3 regions of the Exiguobacterium sp. E17S genome follow, and region 3 is predicted to be linked to each of the others. Evidence: riboswitches for the same ligand, from Rfam matches in the RefSeq annotation. Region 3 holds a riboswitch; each other region holds the start of a gene.

What was found. A riboswitch is a leader RNA that binds a small molecule or an ion and turns the genes downstream of it on or off. The one in region 3 is predicted to bind S-adenosylmethionine.
Positions count from the first base shown of each region.
Region 1: it holds a riboswitch for S-adenosylmethionine, as region 3 does, so the genes downstream of both, AC3B4V_RS14725 (alpha/beta hydrolase) here and AC3B4V_RS08465 (methionine ABC transporter ATP-binding protein) in region 3, are expected to answer to the same signal.
Region 2: it holds a riboswitch for S-adenosylmethionine, as region 3 does, so the genes downstream of both, AC3B4V_RS10760 (2,3-diketo-5-methylthiopentyl-1-phosphate enolase) here and AC3B4V_RS08465 (methionine ABC transporter ATP-binding protein) in region 3, are expected to answer to the same signal.

Region 1 is NZ_JBYLRU010000006.1:67,511-73,765, forward strand. It holds gene rho (transcription termination factor Rho) at 1-293, shown strand, start outside; gene AC3B4V_RS14710 (type B 50S ribosomal protein L31) at 385-630, shown strand; gene AC3B4V_RS14715 (DedA family protein) at 667-1,317, opposite strand; gene AC3B4V_RS14720 (thymidine kinase) at 1,501-2,115, shown strand; gene AC3B4V_RS14725 (alpha/beta hydrolase) at 2,188-2,946, opposite strand; SAM riboswitch class I at 3,014-3,115, opposite strand; SAM riboswitch class I at 3,365-3,468, shown strand; gene AC3B4V_RS14730 (methionine ABC transporter ATP-binding protein) at 3,555-4,583, shown strand; gene AC3B4V_RS14735 (methionine ABC transporter permease) at 4,573-5,223, shown strand; gene AC3B4V_RS14740 (MetQ/NlpA family ABC transporter substrate-binding protein) at 5,243-6,061, shown strand; gene AC3B4V_RS14745 (M20 family metallopeptidase) at 6,084-6,255, shown strand, end outside.
Region 2 is NZ_JBYLRU010000002.1:303,556-309,810, forward strand. It holds gene AC3B4V_RS10750 (methylthioribulose 1-phosphate dehydratase) at 1-478, opposite strand, end outside; gene AC3B4V_RS10755 (2-hydroxy-3-keto-5-methylthiopentenyl-1-phosphate phosphatase) at 475-1,134, opposite strand; gene AC3B4V_RS10760 (2,3-diketo-5-methylthiopentyl-1-phosphate enolase) at 1,131-2,321, opposite strand; SAM riboswitch class I at 2,392-2,493, opposite strand; SAM riboswitch class I at 2,699-2,802, shown strand; gene mtnK (S-methyl-5-thioribose kinase) at 2,881-4,047, shown strand; gene mtnA (S-methyl-5-thioribose-1-phosphate isomerase) at 4,044-5,093, shown strand; gene AC3B4V_RS10775 (sugar ABC transporter substrate-binding protein) at 5,105-6,187, shown strand; gene AC3B4V_RS10780 (sugar ABC transporter ATP-binding protein) at 6,184-6,255, shown strand, end outside.
Region 3 is NZ_JBYLRU010000001.1:1,638,525-1,644,779, reverse strand. It holds gene AC3B4V_RS08485 (CAP domain-containing protein) at 1-87, shown strand, start outside; gene AC3B4V_RS08480 (GNAT family N-acetyltransferase) at 181-678, shown strand; gene AC3B4V_RS08475 (MetQ/NlpA family ABC transporter substrate-binding protein) at 738-1,553, opposite strand; gene AC3B4V_RS08470 (methionine ABC transporter permease) at 1,581-2,246, opposite strand; gene AC3B4V_RS08465 (methionine ABC transporter ATP-binding protein) at 2,236-3,249, opposite strand; SAM riboswitch class I at 3,334-3,439, opposite strand; gene AC3B4V_RS08460 (aminotransferase class I/II-fold pyridoxal phosphate-dependent enzyme) at 3,502-4,689, opposite strand; gene AC3B4V_RS08455 (glycoside hydrolase family 13 protein) at 4,838-6,255, shown strand, end outside.

The sequences.
Region 1 (6,255 bases), on a different contig from region 3:
ATCTTGATCGTAAGCTGTCAGAGCGTCGGATCTTCCCAGCGATTGACATTCGGAAGTCCGGTACACGGAAGGAAGAACTCTTGCTTCCAAAAGAGCAACTCGATGCGCTTTGGACGATTCGCCGGACGATGAATGAGTCGAACGAGTTCGTCGATACGTTCCTGCGTAAGATTCGCGATACGAAAAATAATGAAGAATTTTTCGTTGAACTCGAGAAAGAAAAGAAGAAGACGGTCCGACGCGCACCGGCTAAACCGCGTACCGTCAAGAAGGAAACGACGACGGAAAAATAACTATTGCGACGCGTAAAAAAATCGTTTAGTATAGGAAGGTAACTTACTCTGGCTCAGCAAATGAACCAGGGCGGAAGGAGAGAAATCAACCATGAAACAAGGAATTCACCCTAACTACAACAAAGTAGTATTTATGGATTCAACGACTGAGTACAAATTCTTAAGCGGTTCTACTCGTTCTTCGAACGAAACGATCACTTGGGAAGATGGTAACGAGTACCCACTCATCCGTGTGGATGTGTCTTCAGACTCGCACCCATTCTACACAGGTCGTCAAAAGTTCAACGCGGCAGATGGTCGTGTCGATCGCTTCAACAAAAAATACGGCCGCAAGTAATCACTTGTCGGTTCTTAAAAAAACAGCCTGCCTCCATTATGGAAGCAGGCTGTTTTTGTATAGACTGAATTGTGAACGATACGCGAGATACGTCTTCAAGACGAAGGAGAAGGCGATTCCACCGGCAATCCCGATTAAATACGGCATGACTTCCGGATGTGCCAAGATATAGTCCATGACTTTGTGGAACGAGAGATGACGACCGACGAAGTAGCCGGCGCCTAAAAACACGCTGATCCAAATCAACGCACCTGTATACGCATAACTCGCAAACACGCGAAACGGCATTTTCGAGACACCTGCAAAAAAGGCAGAGAGTTGGCGGAGACCAGGTATGTAGTAACCGATGATCAAGACCGATTTCCCGTAACGACGAAATCCGGCTTCAGCGGAAAGAATATGTTTTTCTGAGATACGCATTTTCGGTCCGACGCGGTGTAATAGTGGCATACCGAGTTTTAATCCGAGTAAATAGCTGATCGTCATCCCGATACAACTGCCGGCGTAAGCAGCGAGAATCGTACCGACGAGTGGTAGATTGCCTTGATGCATCCAAAAACCGGACAGGACGAGCAGGGTCTCATCAGGAACCGGCAATCCCACGATACCACCTGCGAGAAGGACGGAGAGACCAAGGGCACCATATTGGTGCAGGATGTCATGTAAGAGATGATGAATCGGGGACACCTTCTTTCGTGAGAGTCTTCTTCTTCAGTGTACAGGAAATAGGGGACGGTTGGAATGAAAGGACAAAAATTCTAGGTAAAGAAAAAATGAATTTTGATTTCCGGAAGTCAACCCTTTTTCTCGATACCGTTTCGGGCTATACTCGTTAAAGTGACTATTTTTAGAGGACGGTGTCGGACGATGATGCATGTAATAAATCAGTACGGCTGGATCGAAGTAATTTGTGGCAGTATGTTTTCCGGGAAATCGGAAGAGTTGATTCGTCGTGTCAGACGGGCGCAGTACGGCAAACTGCCCGTTCAAGTATTCAAGCCGGCAATCGACGACCGGTACCATGAAGAGCATGTCGTCTCTCATATCGGCAACTCCGTCGTGGCGATTCCGATGGCGACGAGTCGCGATCTCTACGCAGCAGTAGCAGAGGAAACACAAATCGTTGGAATCGATGAAGTTCAATTCTTTGATGATGAGATCGTACAAGTCATCGAAGCACTTGCACAAGACGGAAAACGCGTCATTTGTGCAGGCCTTGATCAAGATTTCCGGGCAGAGCCATTTGGCAAGATGCCGGAATTACTGGCGCGCGCAGAATTCGTAACGAAGCTGCAAGCCATCTGTCTTTCATGTGGTGATCCGGCTTCCCGGACACAACGGTTGATTGATGGAAAACCAGCGAACTACGATGATCCGATCATCCTAGTTGGCGCTTCAGAATCATATGAGCCACGGTGCCGCCATTGCCATGAGGTGCCTGGAAAACCGAAGCCGCTCCAATCGGTGCAGCACCAAGAAAATTAAAAAAGACGAACCGGTCGCGGTCGTCCTTTGATGTAACAGCTATTCGCTTCTAAGTGAATAGCTGTTTTTTTATTATCCCGTTTCCTGTGAGAACCGGCTTGAGCGTTCGATAAAACGGATCGTCTCACGAACGATCAAATCCTGATCATGATCGAGGGTCGCGACGTGGTACGAGTTCAGTAAACAGTAGCTTCGTTTATCATTCGTTCCGATGTGCTGATGCAGATAATCCGAGCTCGACGGCGGGACGACGTGATCGGTCGCCGAGTAGAGAATTAATGTCGGCAGAAGGATCGATCCGAGGCGTCCTTTCGTCTCATCCATCAGACGGACGAGTTCGAACGCACAACGACTTGGAACGAGGTCATAGATGATTTCGAAAGCAGACCGTTTGATGTCCGGTGCCCCTTCTGGTAAATACTCTGGACCGTCCTCGAACGAAAGTGCTTCGTAAGAAGGAACGGAGAGTGCGGCATTGATCGTAATGATGCCGGCAAACGGAATGCCGTCAGCGGCGAGTGACAGTGCAAGCGTCGCACCCATCGATTGACCGATGACGAAGACTTGATCGCATGTTTCTTGTAAACGTTCATAGCCGTCTTGCAGGCTTTGCTTCCAACATCGAGCAGTCGATTGTTCAAACTCGCGGACGTTCGTTCCATGTCCACGTAAGCGCGGGGCATAGACGGTAAAACCTTCAGCAGCGAATGCCTCACCGACGTCTCGGACACTTTGCGGTGTTGCATTAAACCCATGACAGATTAGAATGCCGATCGATCCACCTTGAAAATAAAACGCTTCAGCACCAGTCAGTACAGGATAGTTCATCATTACTATTTTTCCTCCATTCATGAAAAAAACTCGTCGACGTCACTGCTTGGACGCCCACGAGTTTTTCACCGTATCATCCAAAGCCGCGCTTTGCTGGTCGGAGCACCTTACAGATTGCAGGTTGCCGTGAAGTCATAGAGCCAGGTCTCTCGTTCACTCTTGATAAATATCATATTGGAATTGTCGGAATAATCATTGAAACGATGGTAGCACGTTCGAAAATGACTTGTCAAATCGTTCTTGACGAATCATGATCCGTTCATTAAGCTAATTCATAACTTAATCATCCGTCGATATGCGCCAAATGGATTATTTTTGCAAAGTTGGTTGACTTTTAAAGTTTCGACCCGTAATGTAAAAATTAGTTTTACGACATAAGCAACAACGCAACAACACACATACGAATTTCATACCGCAATACTTATCCAGAGAGGTGGAGGGACTGGCCCTACGAAACCTCGGCAACAGACTCATTATGAGCACTGTGCCAATTCCATCAGACAGATGTCTGAGAGATGAGTAGAGTGGATTCTGCCACTGTGCGGATCCAGGTCTCTTCTTGTTTCTCAAGAAGGGACCTTTTTTGTTGAATGAAGGGGGAAAACGGAATGATTGCATTTCATCAAGTCAAAAAAACGTACGTCACGAAAGATCAGTCGATCGCAGCGCTTGACGGTGTCGACCTGACAATCGAAAAAGGCGAAATCTTTGGTGTCATCGGCTTTAGCGGTGCCGGAAAAAGTTCACTGCTCCGCTGTGTCAATCTATTAGAACGACCGACGTCAGGAACGGTGACGGTCGATGGAGAAGATTTAACGCAACTGTCTCCGAAAAAATTGCGCCAAGCAAAACAACGGATCGGGATGATTTTTCAGCACTTCAATCTATTGAATGCGAACACGGTCTTTACGAATGTCGCGAAACCACTCGTTCTCGCAGGCGTCAAGAAAGACGAAATTCGCCGCCGGGTGACGGAGTTACTCGAATTCGTCGATCTCGCGGACAAGGCGGATCATTATCCGGATCAATTGTCGGGTGGGCAGAAACAGCGCGTTGGTATCGCCCGGGCACTCGCGACGCAACCTTCCGTCCTCTTGTGTGACGAAGCGACGTCAGCGCTTGATCCCCAGACGACACATCATATTCTCCAGTTATTAAAACGTATCAATGCGGAGTACGGGATCACGATTCTCTTGATCACCCACGAGATGGGCGTCATTCGGGAAATTTGCGACCGCGTCGCTGTCATTGAAGCTGGGAAACTGATCGAGTCAGGAACGGTCTTTGATGTCTTTTCAAACCCGCAGACCGAGACAGCACAGAACTTCGTCCGCTCCGTCATGCACGACGAGATTCCAGCATCGATTCGCCAGTTGATCGAGTCCCGGAATGCGAATCCGATCTATAAGATTCATTTCCTCGGACATCACACCGGGCAGCCACTCTTATCGCAAGTTGCGAAACGCTTTGACGTCGATGTCAACATCTTGCACGGTAGCATCACGGAGTTGCAGGATACGCCGTTCGGCACCTTACTCGTCGAGTTGATTGGTGAGCCGACTGAAGTGAAACGAGCGTTACACTACATCAATCAGGCACAGGTGACGGTCGAGGAGGTACTTGCTCATGCTAGTTAATTACAGTGATATCTGGACAGCATTTTTGCAGACGATGACGATGGTATCCGTTTCGCTCTTATTCTCGACCTTGATCGGCTTACCACTCGGTATCCTGCTTGTCGTCACGCGAAAAGGAGCATTGCTTGAAAATGTCCCGCTGTTCACGTTCTTCAACAGTATCGTCAATATTTTCCGTTCGATTCCGTTCATCATCTTACTCGTCGCGATCATCCCGTTGACGCGCTTGATCGTTCAGACATCGATCGGAACAGAAGCCGCAATCGTCCCGCTCGTCTTTTACGCTGCACCATACATGGCGCGTCTGATCGAGAGTTCTTTACTCGAAGTCGATAAAGGCGTTCTTGAAGCAGCAGAAGCGATGGGCGCGACACCGTTTCAAACGATTTTCCGCTTCCTCCTACCGGAAGCACTCGGTTCACTCATCCTTAACTTAACGATCGCGACGATCGGCTTGATCGGGGCGTCAGCGATGGCAGGTGCGATTGGAGGCGGTGGTCTCGGTGACTTAGCGATCACCTATGGCTATCAACGATTCGACACGAAAGTCATGATCATCACGGTCGGGATTCTCGTCATCTTAGTCCAAGGCTTACAGACGACAGGCAACATCGTCGCACGAAAAATTAGAAGACATTAATCAAGGGAGCGATTCAGCCATGAAAAAAACAGTAGCAATTGGAGCAACACTCACGACGATTTTATTTGCCGGGTGCGCAGCATCAGGAGAAGACGAAAAGACGATCAAGCTCGGTGTCAGCGGTTCAGACACACAAGTTTGGGACTATGTCGCGAAAAAAGCAGAAAAGGAGGGCATCAAAATCGAGCTCGTCAAGTTCTCCGATTATGTCCAGCCGAACATGGCACTGGCTGAGGGCGAGATCGACGCCAATGCCTTCCAGACGATTTCCTACTTCAACGCTTTCAAGAAAGAACATAATTTGAAGCTATCGCCGATTGCGACGACTGTTATCGCACCGATGGGGATTTACTCGGATAAATACAAGGACGTCAAAGACATTCCAACTGGCGGAAAAATCGCTGTTCCGAACGAAGCGACGAACATGGGACGCGCCCTCTTGTTACTGCAAGAAGCAGGTCTGATCAAGCTACCGGACGACTTCGATGGCAACGGTTCGGTCGATAAGATCGTCGAGAATCCGAAAAAGCTAAAAATCGTTCCGATCGTCGCCGGGCAAACGCCACGCGTCTTACCGGACGTCGCGGCATCAATCATCAACAATGGCATTGCCGTTGACGCTGGCTTCAACCCGATCAAGGACTCGATCGTCCATGAGAACGAGACAGCAAAACCATACATCAACATCATCGCGACACGGACGGAAGACAAGAACAAAAAAGAACTGAAAAAAATCGCATCGCTGTATCAACAAAAAGATGTCGCGGCCTTCATCAAAAAAGAATATAAAGGCAGTACGATCCCGACGTTCGTTCCACTGAGCGATATCGGCGAATAATTTCAAAAGGAGAGTGGACAGTATGACGACACCAGTACGCACGACATGGGTAGAGACGATTGAACAGGACATCGAACAAAAACGGGAATCGTATCTTGAGACAAGTCATCGGATTCATGCAACGCCGGAAATCGGGAACGAGGAATTCTTTGCTTCGCGGCTCCATGCGGAGCGTCTAACAGCGGAAGGTTTTA
Region 2 (6,255 bases), on a different contig from region 3:
CCGCTGTGACATGCGGTGCAAAAGCAGCGGCAAGCGTCGGAATGTCCGCATGATTCGGAATGATCGGTACCGTGACCGTCGCATCCTCTTCCCAGTGTCCGAGTGCCTTGATGATTTCTTGACCGGAAAAGGTGATGCTGCCTTGATCGCCATAGAGTTCCGAAATCACATTGTTCGCAATCGTATGGACATGCAGAGAACAACCGGCGTCCGTTCGATTGAACACTTCGACATGGAGCAATGTCTCAGCGGAAGGACGCCCGGATTGCTCACCAATCAATTGACCGGTCGCATCGACATGAACGAAGTCGTCAGGAGTCGTCTGCCGTTTATCTTTTCCGCTTGCCGTCACAAGGAATTCAACCGGGACACCGGACGTCCGAATGGCGAGATTGCCACTCGTACCAGGGAACCAATCGCGCGCCGCAAGCTCTTGTTTGATGGCGCGTAGCTCTTCATACCGTCGCATGAATGTCATGTTGTCACCTCCGCTCGCGTTAAATCATGAACGATATCGTGGAACGTCTCAAACGGTGTATAGGCGATATCGTTCTCTTCACACAACGTGATCAGATAATCACGGGCATAGACACGATCCGCTTGTTTCGCGAGTTCGAAGTCCGTCACCGAGTCACCGATGACGATGATGACGTCATCGTCTTTGCGCAATGCCCGGGCAACGGACGTTTTACAACAGCCGCACCCGTTCGTGCAATGGGCATCGCAGGCGTTTGGCCAATCGATATGGACGAATGGACCACTGAAATCGGCGACGTTACAGTAAATCTGTTCTTGTTCAAGGAATGGCGCTAAGATCGGTTCGACGAAAAAGTCCATTCCACCGCTGACGATCGAAAAATCGATTCCTTGACGACGACTGTACTGAAGTAACTCCGAAAATCCGTCGCGAATGACTGCACGCTCCAACAAAAAGTCAAGATAGGCTGTTTTTCCGTCAGACGGCAGAAGTGCGAACATTTGCCCGACACCACTCTGAATCGATAGCGTTCGGTCGAGTACGCCGCGTTTCAACGGTTCGAAGTCACTCGCTGGCGCAAATTGTTGCATGAGTGCGATGATGTTATCTTGCGTCGTCACCGTACCGTCGAAGTCACAAAGAATCCGTACGGTCATGACTTGATCCCCCAAGCGTCAAGGGCGATCCGTAATTCTTCATGACGCGATGCTGCCGCCGATAGGGATTCATTTGCGAGTGCCGCATCGAGTGCCTGGCGGAAAGCAATGACACCAGCCGCAGCACCTTGCGGATGACCATGTACGCCGCCGCCGGCGTTGATGACGGAATCGATCCCGAAGTCTCGTACGAGTTGAGCGACGAGTCCAGGATGAATACCGGCTGAAGGAACCGGGAAGATTGATTTCGTCTGACCGAGACGGGTCGCTTCGACCGCGATGCCACGGGCGACATCCTTTGGTAAAGCGACATTGCCGTAAGGAGACGGGAATAGCGTCAAGTCTGCTCCGGCAGCACGCGGTAATGTGCCGAGTAAGACAGGGGCTGCGACTCCGTGATTCGGGCTAGCGATCAACGCACCGCTATATGCCGGATGATTGAAGATAGGAACGTTGATTTCCGGATCACTTGCCAGTTCACGTAAGACATCGAGTCCGTATGTGAAGGTATTCAGCAAGAAAGCAGTCGCTCCAGCATCAATCAATCGCTTGGCTTGATCCTTGAGCGTAAAGACGGGACCGCTGAGTGTGATCGCATATAACGCACGTTTACCGGTCCGTTGGAAGTGAGCATCGATGACCTCACGTCCGATCCGTGCCCGGTCAATCGTCGGTGTCAACGGATTGTCGTATAGGATCTCATCGTCTTTGACGAGATCAATCCCACCAGCGAGTTGTCCTTCGAGTTGATCACGAAGGAACGATAAATCGCGTCCGATGACTCCTTTGAAGATGCTCATTAATAATGGGCGATCTTCGACACCGATCAAGGAACGGACCCCTTCGATCCCGAATTTCGCACCTGGAAAGTCCGACGTAAATGTATCGGGTAGTAGCAATTCCGTTAGTTTGATTTCACCGTCGAGTGAGAGTTTCCCGAAGACGGTCGTCAGAATCGCAGAAAAGTCGCGCGATACGTTATGTTCCGGGTAACGAATCGTGATATATCCTTTGCCATCGCGCTCTTCGGTATGTACGACTTCCCCTTTGAACGAGGCGAGTTGTTGTTGTTCGAGATGATTCAGTTCCGTCCAAGAACCGACTGTCAGACCAAGCGCGAGTTGTTCAGCGCGCTGCTCGAGTCGATCACGGGCAGTCAATTGATAAGTAGCAGTGATATAAGCCATGTCTTTCCTCCTTCAACAAAAAAATGGTCTCTCGTCAGCGACAAGAGACCATGAATGATTCGAACGTGGACTCTTATCTGTCAGCTTAGTAGCTGCAAGAATTAGCACCGTGCCAAAAGGTCGGTTGCTGCGACATCGTAGGGCTTGTCCCTCCGTCTGCTCTTGATAAGAATTGGATGAAATTGTGAAATCTAATTGCAATTTTTACATGAGAATCGCCACTTGTCAAACTATTTTTAGAAAATTTATTTTTTTGAAAATACTCTTTCTATAGATGACTTAAAAATGATATCCGTTTCTGCTTGATTTCGATTTGACAGCGAGGAAGTCGATTGCGTAAGATTCAAATCAATATCACACACGACAACTACATACGACTCTTATCGCGAGTTGGCAGAGGGAATTGGCCCGATGACGCCGCAGCAACCGACCACTGGGCACGGTGCTACATCCAACAGACGTTTCGTCTGAGAGATAAGAGGACGCAGTGACTTTTCTGCGCCTCTTTTCGATGACGAAAAGAGGCGCTTTTTCGTGTATCACATAGGGGGAAACTGAGATGACATATAAAGCATTCACAGAACAGGACGCGATTGATCGTGTTCGGACATTAGGACTGATCGGCGATGGAGCCGTCGAAGCAGAAGAGATTGGCGACGGGAACCTCAACCTCGTCTTTCGGATTCGAGAAGGCGAACATCGCTTGATTTTAAAACAAGCATTACCATATGCGAAGGTCGTCGGGGAGAGCTGGCCGTTATCGCTCGAACGAGCGTGGATCGAGCAATCCGCACTCCGTGAATTCGCACGGCATGCCGTACCGTTCGTGCCACGTGTTTTTCATGCTAGTCATGAAGAGGCGTATACGGTCATGGAAGATCTTTCACATCTGACGATCGTTCGAAGCGGTTTACTCGCAGGTGAACAGTATCCGTTGCTTGCGGAACATATCGGTTCTTATCTCGCTCGGACGTTATTTCATACATCGGACTTTGCGCTTGGTCCGGTTGAAAAGAAACGTGTCGCCCGAACGTACTACAATCCAGACTTGTGCGACATCACGGAAAAATTAATCTTCACGGATCCGTTCCATGACGCGGAGACGAACGAGATTGAAGCCGGGCTTGAAGAAGAGGTGGCATATTTATGGGCAGACGATGAGTTAAAACGCGAAGTCGCAAAACTTGAAGCGCTCTTCATCACAAAAGGAGATGCATTGCTGCACGGCGATCTACATACAGGAAGCATCTTCGCCTCGGTGACGGAAACGAAGGTCATCGACCCTGAATTCGCCTTTTATGGTCCATTCGGATTCGATGTCGGACAGTTCATCGCCCACTTATTCTTTGCAGCATACCCCGATTATTCAGCACTTCGTGATGCCCGGATTCGCGACATCGACACGTTCTGGCTGACATTTGCTTCAACGTTCCGTGCCTTATGGGAACGGGAAGCCGTCGAACCATTCCGGACATCGGGGCTCGTCGACGATGTATTGAGCACGATCTTGCAGGATGCCCTTGGCTTTGCCGGTTGCGAATTGATTCGGCGGACGATTGGTCTTGCACCGGTCGCTGATTTAGAATCAATCGATTCAACGACGGAACGCTTAGAGCGGAAACGTCACGCTCTTCGTCTAGGAGCGGCGTTAATCAAACGCCGTACAGAATGCCGGACATTCGATGATTTACGAAACTTTGACGTAACGGAGGAACTCAGCCGATGACTACATTCGTTCAAAGTATCCGTTACGAAGATCGTATCTTGACGATTCTCGATCAGACACGTCTACCGCAAGAAGAGCACTATGAAGTCATTGCTGATCTCGCGCAAGCGGTTGAGGCGATTAAACAACTACGTGTCCGGGGCGCACCTGCGATCAGCTTATTCGGTGGATTCGTGCTCGTTCAAGAAGCGTACCGCTTTGAAGCAGAGCTACCGGTCTACAAGCAAGCCTTGCTTGAGACATCGGCGACGTTACTCGCGACACGACCGACGGCCGTCAACTTGCGAAATGTCCTCGATCAATTGAATCCAATCATTCAAGACGGGACGTCGGTAGAAGAGATTCGCGAACGGTTGGAAAAACGGACGGTCGCCTTATACGACCAGGATGCGCAGACGTCACGTCAAATCGGGATTCATGCACTGGAATTGTTCCAGTCAGGCGACCGGATCCTAACGATTTGTAATGCTGGATCGATTGCGACCGCTGCTTATGGAACGGCACTTGCGCCGTTCTACATCGCAAAAGAACGCGGCATCGAATTATCCGTTTTTGCGAGTGAGACGCGACCGTTACTGCAGGGAGCACGATTGACGACATGGGAGCTGCAACGTGCCGGCATCGATGTCACGTTAATTACGGACAACATGGTCGCCCATACGCTGAAAGAAAAACAGATCGATGCGATCATCGTCGGTGCCGACCGCATTACACGAAACGGAGATACCGCGAATAAAATCGGGACGTTCCAATTGGCATTGCTCGCGCAAGCTTTTGGTATTCCGTTTTACGTCGCAGCACCGCTCTCGACGTTCGACTTCTCGCTCGTTTCCGGAGACGCGATCGAAATCGAAGAACGTGATCCGCAGGAAGTGACGACTGTCCAAGGTGTCGCGACAGCACCGGAAGGCGTCGCTGTCTTCAACCCGGCGTTTGATGTCACACCACACACATTGATCACGGGCATCATTACCGAACTTGGTGTCATCACGCAACCGAATGAAGAAACGATTGAACAATTAACAGGGCTTCAACCCCTCGGATAAGGAGATATGTCATGAAAAAACTAGCTTACGCCGTCCTAGCACCGGCACTGTTACTAGCGGCTTGTGCGAATGGAGAAGCCACGACGACGAAGGTCGTCAAGGATGTACCAAAAGGGGTTCAATCGGACGTCAAGATCGCCGTCATCCGCAACCTAGCATCGGACGACCATACGAAACAATTCCTTGATGGCGCACGAAGTGAAGGCGAAGCGCTTGGCTTTAAAGTCAGCACGTTCATTTCGGAAGGTAACGACGTCAAGTTCAAGGAGCTGGTCGCGCAAGCGATTCAGCAAGATTATGATGGGCTCATCATCTCGCATGGTAAGGAAGACTACGCCTATGACATGATTAAACCAGCGGTCGACAAAGGGCTGAAGGTCGTGACGTTCGATACGGTCACGAAGAAAAAAGGAACGACGTTAAAAGGTGTGACGGAAACATTCCAAAACGATCATCAACTCGCGAAGCTATCGCTTGATGAAGTGACGAAGGTGACGGACAAAAAGCCGGTCCGTGTCATCAAACTTTGGTTCGGACCAGGTTTTGCCCCGCTCGATCGTCGTCAGGAAATCTATAAGACGTACGAAGCAGACGGTAAGATCAAAACGCTTGAGACGGTTGGACCGACAAACTTCCAAGATGTCCAAGGGGATATCGCAACGAAGATGAATGCGATTCTCGCGAAATATCCGAAAGGAAGCATTGATGCGGTTTGGGGAGCGTGGGACGAAGTCGCAAAAGGGGCTTACAAATCGCTCAAGGATAATAAACGTCAAGAAATCCCGCTAATCTCGATCGATGTCTCGAATCAGGATATCAACCTGATGCGTGAAAAAGGCAGTAACTGGGTCTCGACGAGTGCGGTGGATCCATTCTTGATTGGACAAACGGACATGCGATTACTGGCTAAGAAAATCGCTGGCGAGAAGACACCAGATAGCTTTGATCTCGACGCGAAACTCGTGGAGCAGAAGGCGTTGAAGCAGGATACGACGATGTACAATCTCGATACGATCATCAAAGGATGGAGTACATCGGACAAATTCAATGAACCGTGGATGGACCGGTTGCGTGACGTCCATAAAAAACAATGACGTCTACCAATCATCACTTGAAGATGACTGGGATTTCACTGGCGTTTCCAGGAGTGCAAGCCTTAAAA
Region 3 (6,255 bases):
CTTCAAAAAAGCTTCAAACAGGCAGATGTCGGTGTAGCATTCCGAGATGATTCACCGTACTTCACGATTAATTTTCGAACACCTTAATAGAAGAATAGAGGACGATATCACTCGATGTCGTCCTCTTTTTCATGAGTCGGTTTGTTCTATACTAAACTAAAGGTATAGGAGGTGATGTACTTGGAAATCCGTCAATTGACGGCAGAAGATGCAGTACTGTATAAGGCGTTACGATTAGAGGCGTTGCAGAATCATCCGGAAGCATTCGGTTCTGATTATGATGCAGAAAAAGATCGACCGGTCGACCAGTACGCTATGCGTTTTCAAAGTGAACAAGCAGCGACGTTCGGTGCGTTTCATGAAGGAGAGCTCGTCGGTGTCGTCACGATTGTCTGCTCCGATCCGGTCAAGATGCGACATCGAGCGAATTTATTCGCGATGTACGTCACACCACGCGCCCGAAAACAACAGGTCGGACGGCAACTCGTAGAAGAGGCATTACGTACATTAAAGCAGCATCCTGTGATCGAGCAAGTCCATCTCTCGGTCGTTCAGACGAATGAAGCTGCTAAAGCGTTATATCGCTCACTTGGTTTTGAATCATACGCGATTGAACCGCGGGCGCTGAAAATCGATGATACCTATCATGATGAAGAACTGATGTGGTATCGGTTCTAACACAAAACGACCGGAATTCAAAGAGAGGTGATCTCGTTGAATTCCGGTCGTTTTTTACATCAGTTTGCCCATTCAGGTTTACTGAAGCCTTTGAATGATTTTTCGATGACTGTATTGAAAGCGTCCGATTCGACGGCTGCTTTTAAGTCTTTTGCGACTTGCTTGTCCGCATCTTTCGTTTGGACAGCGACGAGGTTACGGTATTGTTCGTCCATCGTCTCAAGCGCTAACGCATCAAGTAAGTCGAATTTCGCAGCAAGCGCGAAGTTCCCTGGAACGGCGGAGATATCGACACTTTCGACAGCACGTGGCAGTTGAGCCGCTTCGAGTGGTTTGATGACGAGTTTCTTCGGATTCTTGACGATATCTTTCTCGGAAACGGTCAGTGGATCAGCGTCCGGCTTGAGTTCAATCCAGCCTTGTTCTGCCAAGAGGTTCAGTGCTCGTGCTTGGTTCGTCGGATCATTCGGCGTCGCGACTTCAGCACCGGTCTTGACGTCGTCGAGTGTCTTCGCTGTCTTGCTGTATAGTCCCATCGGTGCTGTTGGAACCGTGATGAGTCCTTTTAAATCGAGGTTCTTTTCTTTAGAAAACGTCTTGAGATAGATCGAGTGTTGGAACAAGTTGGCGTCGATGTTCCCGCTACCGAGGGCGATGTTCGGTTGGATGTAATCGCTGAACTCGACGATTTCGACTTTATAGCCTTTCTTTTCGAGTTGTGGTTGGATTGCTTGTTTGACCATGTCGCTATACGGACCACTCGTCGCACCAATCTTGATCGTCTTGTCTTTTTCATCAGCACTGCTGTCTCCACATCCTGCGAGGACTCCTGCACCAAGTAAGGCTGTTGCTAAAAAGGCATATCGTTTTTTCATGATTCCACTCTCCCTTTGTATGTATGATTAGCGTTTATCTGTTTTTCGCGCCAGTTGATTGCCAAGTGCTTGAATACTTTGAACGATGACGATGAGCACGACGATCGTCACGATCATGATGAGATTATCGTAGCGATAGTAACCGAAACGGATCGCGAGGTCACCGACACCACCGCCACCGACGATCCCAGCCATCGCTGAGAAGCCGATCAAGCTGATTGTCGTTAATGTGATGCCCTGAATGATGCCAGGGAGTGCTTCCGGTAAGAGGACGCTGACGATGATCCGTAATGGTTTCGCCCCACAGGCTTCCGCTGCTTCGATTAGACCAGGCGGAATTTCGCGGAGTGACGTCTCAACGAGTCGCGCGAGAAACGGAATCGCTGCGACACTGAGACTGACGGATGCTGCCGTCGGACCAATCGTATTGTCGAGCAAGAACTTTGTTAACGGAATGAGGGCAACTAGCAAGATGATGAACGGTAGCGACCGGACGATATTGACGACGAAATCAAGAACACGTCGGACGGCAAGGTTTTGAAAAAACAATCCGCGGTCGGTGACGAACAAGAGAATACCGAGCGGAATCCCGACGACCAATGCGAAGGCAAGCGAAATGCCAACCATCCATGCTGTCTCGCCGAGTGCCTTCAAGAGCTCAGGTAACATCGTTTGAATACGATCAAGCCACATCCTGAATCACCTCGAGTGCGTGAAGTTCCGTCGCGAGCCAGTCAAGGGCAGGAGCGATTTGGTCGGATGATCCCGTCAAGCTGACAATCAGGACACCGAAGGCGACGTCTTGAATGTAGTCGACCTTGCCGTGCAAGATGCTGACTGAGATATCGTAACGGCGGATTGCTTCTGATAACGTACTCTCGCCGGTCTTCTCGCCTGTGAACTGCAAGCGGATGATTTTTCCCGGTGTCGCTTGTAAGATGCGTTCCGGTAGCTCGATTTGTAACGCCGTGTCGACGTAATGTTGCGTCACCGGATGTTTGGCTTGGCTGAACAAGTCATAGGTAGAGGCGACTTCAACGACTTCCCCTTGCGACATGACGGCGACACGATGACAAATCTGTTTGACGACATCGATTTCATGCGTGATGAGGACGATCGTCAATCCGAGTCGTTCATTCAAATCCTTCAGCAGTTCAAGGATCTGTAGTGTCGTAACGGGGTCAAGAGCTGATGTCGCTTCGTCACATAACAAGACGGTCGGATTGTTTGCGAGTGCCCGGGCAATCCCAACGCGCTGTTTCTGCCCACCGCTTAATTGACTCGGGAAGTTCGTCTCAAATCCTTCGAGTCCGACGAGCGAGACGAGTTCGCGAATTCGCTCCGGGAAATCTGCTCGTTTGACGCCAGCAGCCTTGAGTGCAAAAGCGATGTTATCCGCGACGTTGCGCGACTGGATCAATTGGAAATGCTGAAAAATCATTCCTGTCCGTAAGCGAAGTTGACGCAAATCTGCTTTTGACATTCCGCCAAGCGAGACACCGTCGACCTTGACGGTTCCCTGTGTCGGATGCTCGAGTCCGTTGATTAGGCGAAGTAACGTACTCTTACCGGCACCGGACTCACCGATGATCCCGAAGATTTCTCCTTTTTGGATCGTCAAATCGACATCCCGTAATGCAAAAATCGGGGTCCGATCTCGAACGAACCGTTTTGTAATGTGTTTGAATTCAATCATCCGCTCATCTCCTCATACAAAAAAAGTCGCTTTTTCCTAGTAGCGGAGCAACCAGAAAAAAGCGACGAAAGTGTAAGATTTCGTAACTTATCTCTCAGAATGAAAATCATTCTGTAGGATGTGGCACCGTTCCTTACAGGTGGTTGCCGGACGTCGTTGGGCCTAATCCCTCGGTCGCTCTCGATAAGTAGTTATGCTGTTGGGATTTACTTTAACGGAAATGATTCCCATCTGTCAAATGTTTTTTCAGAATTATTCCGCAACAGGTGTCCGGAACAGGTTGAGCGTTCCGATTCGATCGACGGCTTCTTCTAGACGTTCGACGTCAGCAATCAAGCTAATCCGGACGTAGCCTTCACCGTATTCGCCGAAGAATGATCCCGGGGTCACGGCGACGTGTGCTTCGTCAAGCAGGTGATCGGTGAAGCTTTGGGACGTGTAACCTTCTGGAACTGGAAGCCAGACGAAGAAGGAACCGCCCGGGCGTGGTCCACTCCAGCCGATCGCATCGAGTTTTGCGAACAACGCATCGCGTCGTGTTTCATACAAGCTACTTAACTCGCGGACGCACGTTTGGTCACTCGTGAGGGCAACGGTCGCCGCATGCTGAATCGGTGTGAAGGCACTGACGTAGAGATGTTCTTGGTATGTTTCGATGCTTGAGATGACGGACGGATTTCCGATCGCGAAGGCAATCCGGAAGCCAGACATGTTGAAGCGTTTTGAGAGTGAGAATAGCTCGATCCCGACGTCTTTTGCCCCTTCCGTCTGCAGGAAGCTTCGCGTCGGACCATCGAAACTGATGCCGCCGTATGCTAAGTCATGGACGACACAGATATCATGGGCATCGGCGAAAGCGACTGTCTGTTCGAAGGCTTCTGCCGTCGCGGTCGCACCCGTCGGATTACTCGGGTAGTTAAGGAACAACATCCGGGCACGCTCGACGTCCGTCGTATCAAGTAAGTCGTAATCCGGTAAGAAGTTATTTTTCTCAAGTAACGGAAGCGTAATCGGGAATGCGCCAGCAAGTGCTGCGCCAGACAGGTAATCCGGGTATCCTGGATCCGGAACGATGACACCTTCTCCAGGGTTGACGATCGTCTGCGGTAAGGCGACGATGCCGGCTTTACTACCGAGCAGAATTGCGACTTCCGTTGCCGGATTGATCGTGACACCGAATTCGGTCGCATAAAAGCGCGCGACGGCTTGCTTTAGAAAATCATGTCCACGAAACGGTGGATATTGAAGGTTCGTTGGCTCGTCGATGGCTTGTTTTAAGGCATCGAGAATATGTACAGGCGTCGTCTGGTCGGGTGTTCCTTGACCAAGTGTGATGACATCGTGTCCGGCAGCTTTCACAGCACCGATTCGGTTCGCGAGTTCAGCGAAGACAGGAGCAGGAAGCCGATCAATGGCGATGGATGGAGCGAAATGTTTCATGGATGAATGCCTCCTTCGTGGTATTGTCGTCAAGGATAACGAATATTCAGTCAAAAGAAAAGAACTTTTTCGAAATTCAAAAAAATTGTCGGATAAACAGGTACAGATAAGTGGAGCGGGAATAAAGAGTAGGGAGAGGAGTGAGGAGATGAAGCGAGCTAACTGGAAAGAGGCAGTCGTCTATCAAGTCTACTGGCGTAGCTTTAAAGATTCGAACGGGGATGGGATTGGTGATTTGCGAGGTGTCATCGACAAGCTTGATTACATCGCTTCACTTGGTGTCGATGTCGTGTGGTTGAATCCGTGTTATCGTTCACCGGATGTCGATAACGGTTATGATATTGCCGATTATTACGAGATCATGGAAAAAGCGGGAACAATGGGAGATCTACAGGAGTTGATCACGGCCGCTCATGCCCGTGGATTGAAGGTCATTCTCGATTTAGTCGTCAATCACACGAGTGACCAGCATGACTGGTTCCGTCAGTCGCGAGAGCGGATCAACGATAAGGAAGACTGGTATATCTGGCAGGATGGCACGAAAGAGACGCCTCCAAACAACTGGCGCTCGTACTTTGCGCCAAGCCCGTGGACGTGGAATGAAGAGCGTGGGCAGTATTATTTTCATTCCTTCGCCAAAGAACAGCCAGACTTAAACTGGGAACATCCAGCTGTCCGGCAAGCGATCTACGATATGATGAACTGGTGGATCGCTCAAGGGATCGACGGCTTCCGGATGGATGTCATCAACTTGATCAAAAAACGGTCGTTTGAGGATGTCGCCAATCCATTTGATCTATCGTACCTTGGAAATCAGCCAGGCGTGCATGACTTCCTGCAGGAGATGCATGCGAACGTCCTTGCGGGAAAAGATTTATTCACAGTCGGTGAGATTCCGTTCGTTGGTCCGGAAGACGGTCTGTTATATGTCAGTGAAGAACGAGAAGAACTTCGGACGCTGTTTCACTTCGAAATCGCGGACGACATGGAGGCGATGGATCTTTTACGATTCAAGGAAATTCAGAAACGCTGGTACGACGTCTTATACCCACTAGGTGTCAATTCACAGTTCCTCAACAACCATGATCATACGCGACAAGTGACCCGCTTCGGCAGTGAACGGTACCGGGTCGAGAGTGCGAAATTACTCGGTTTGATGTTGCATACGTTACCCGGCATTCCGTACGTGTACCAAGGAGAAGAAATCGGCATGACGGGGATTCGTTTCTCAGATCCATCGCTCTATCAAGACGTCGCCTTTCGCAATCGATACGAAGAACGCGTTGCTGGTGGAGAGGACCCGGAGGTCGTACTCTCATCGATGCAGTTACTCGCCCGCGATAACTCCCGCACGCCGATGCAGTGGGATGACACGCATGCAGCCGGCTTTACGAGTGGGAAACCATGGTTAGCGGTCAATCCGAATTATACAGACATCAATGTCGCGCAGGCAGAAGCCGATCCATCGTCCGTGCTTGCTTTTTACCGATCGTTGATTCAGATGCGAAAGAATCATCCGATTATGGTCTACGGTACGTACCGAGACTTAGCGCTTCATGATCCGTA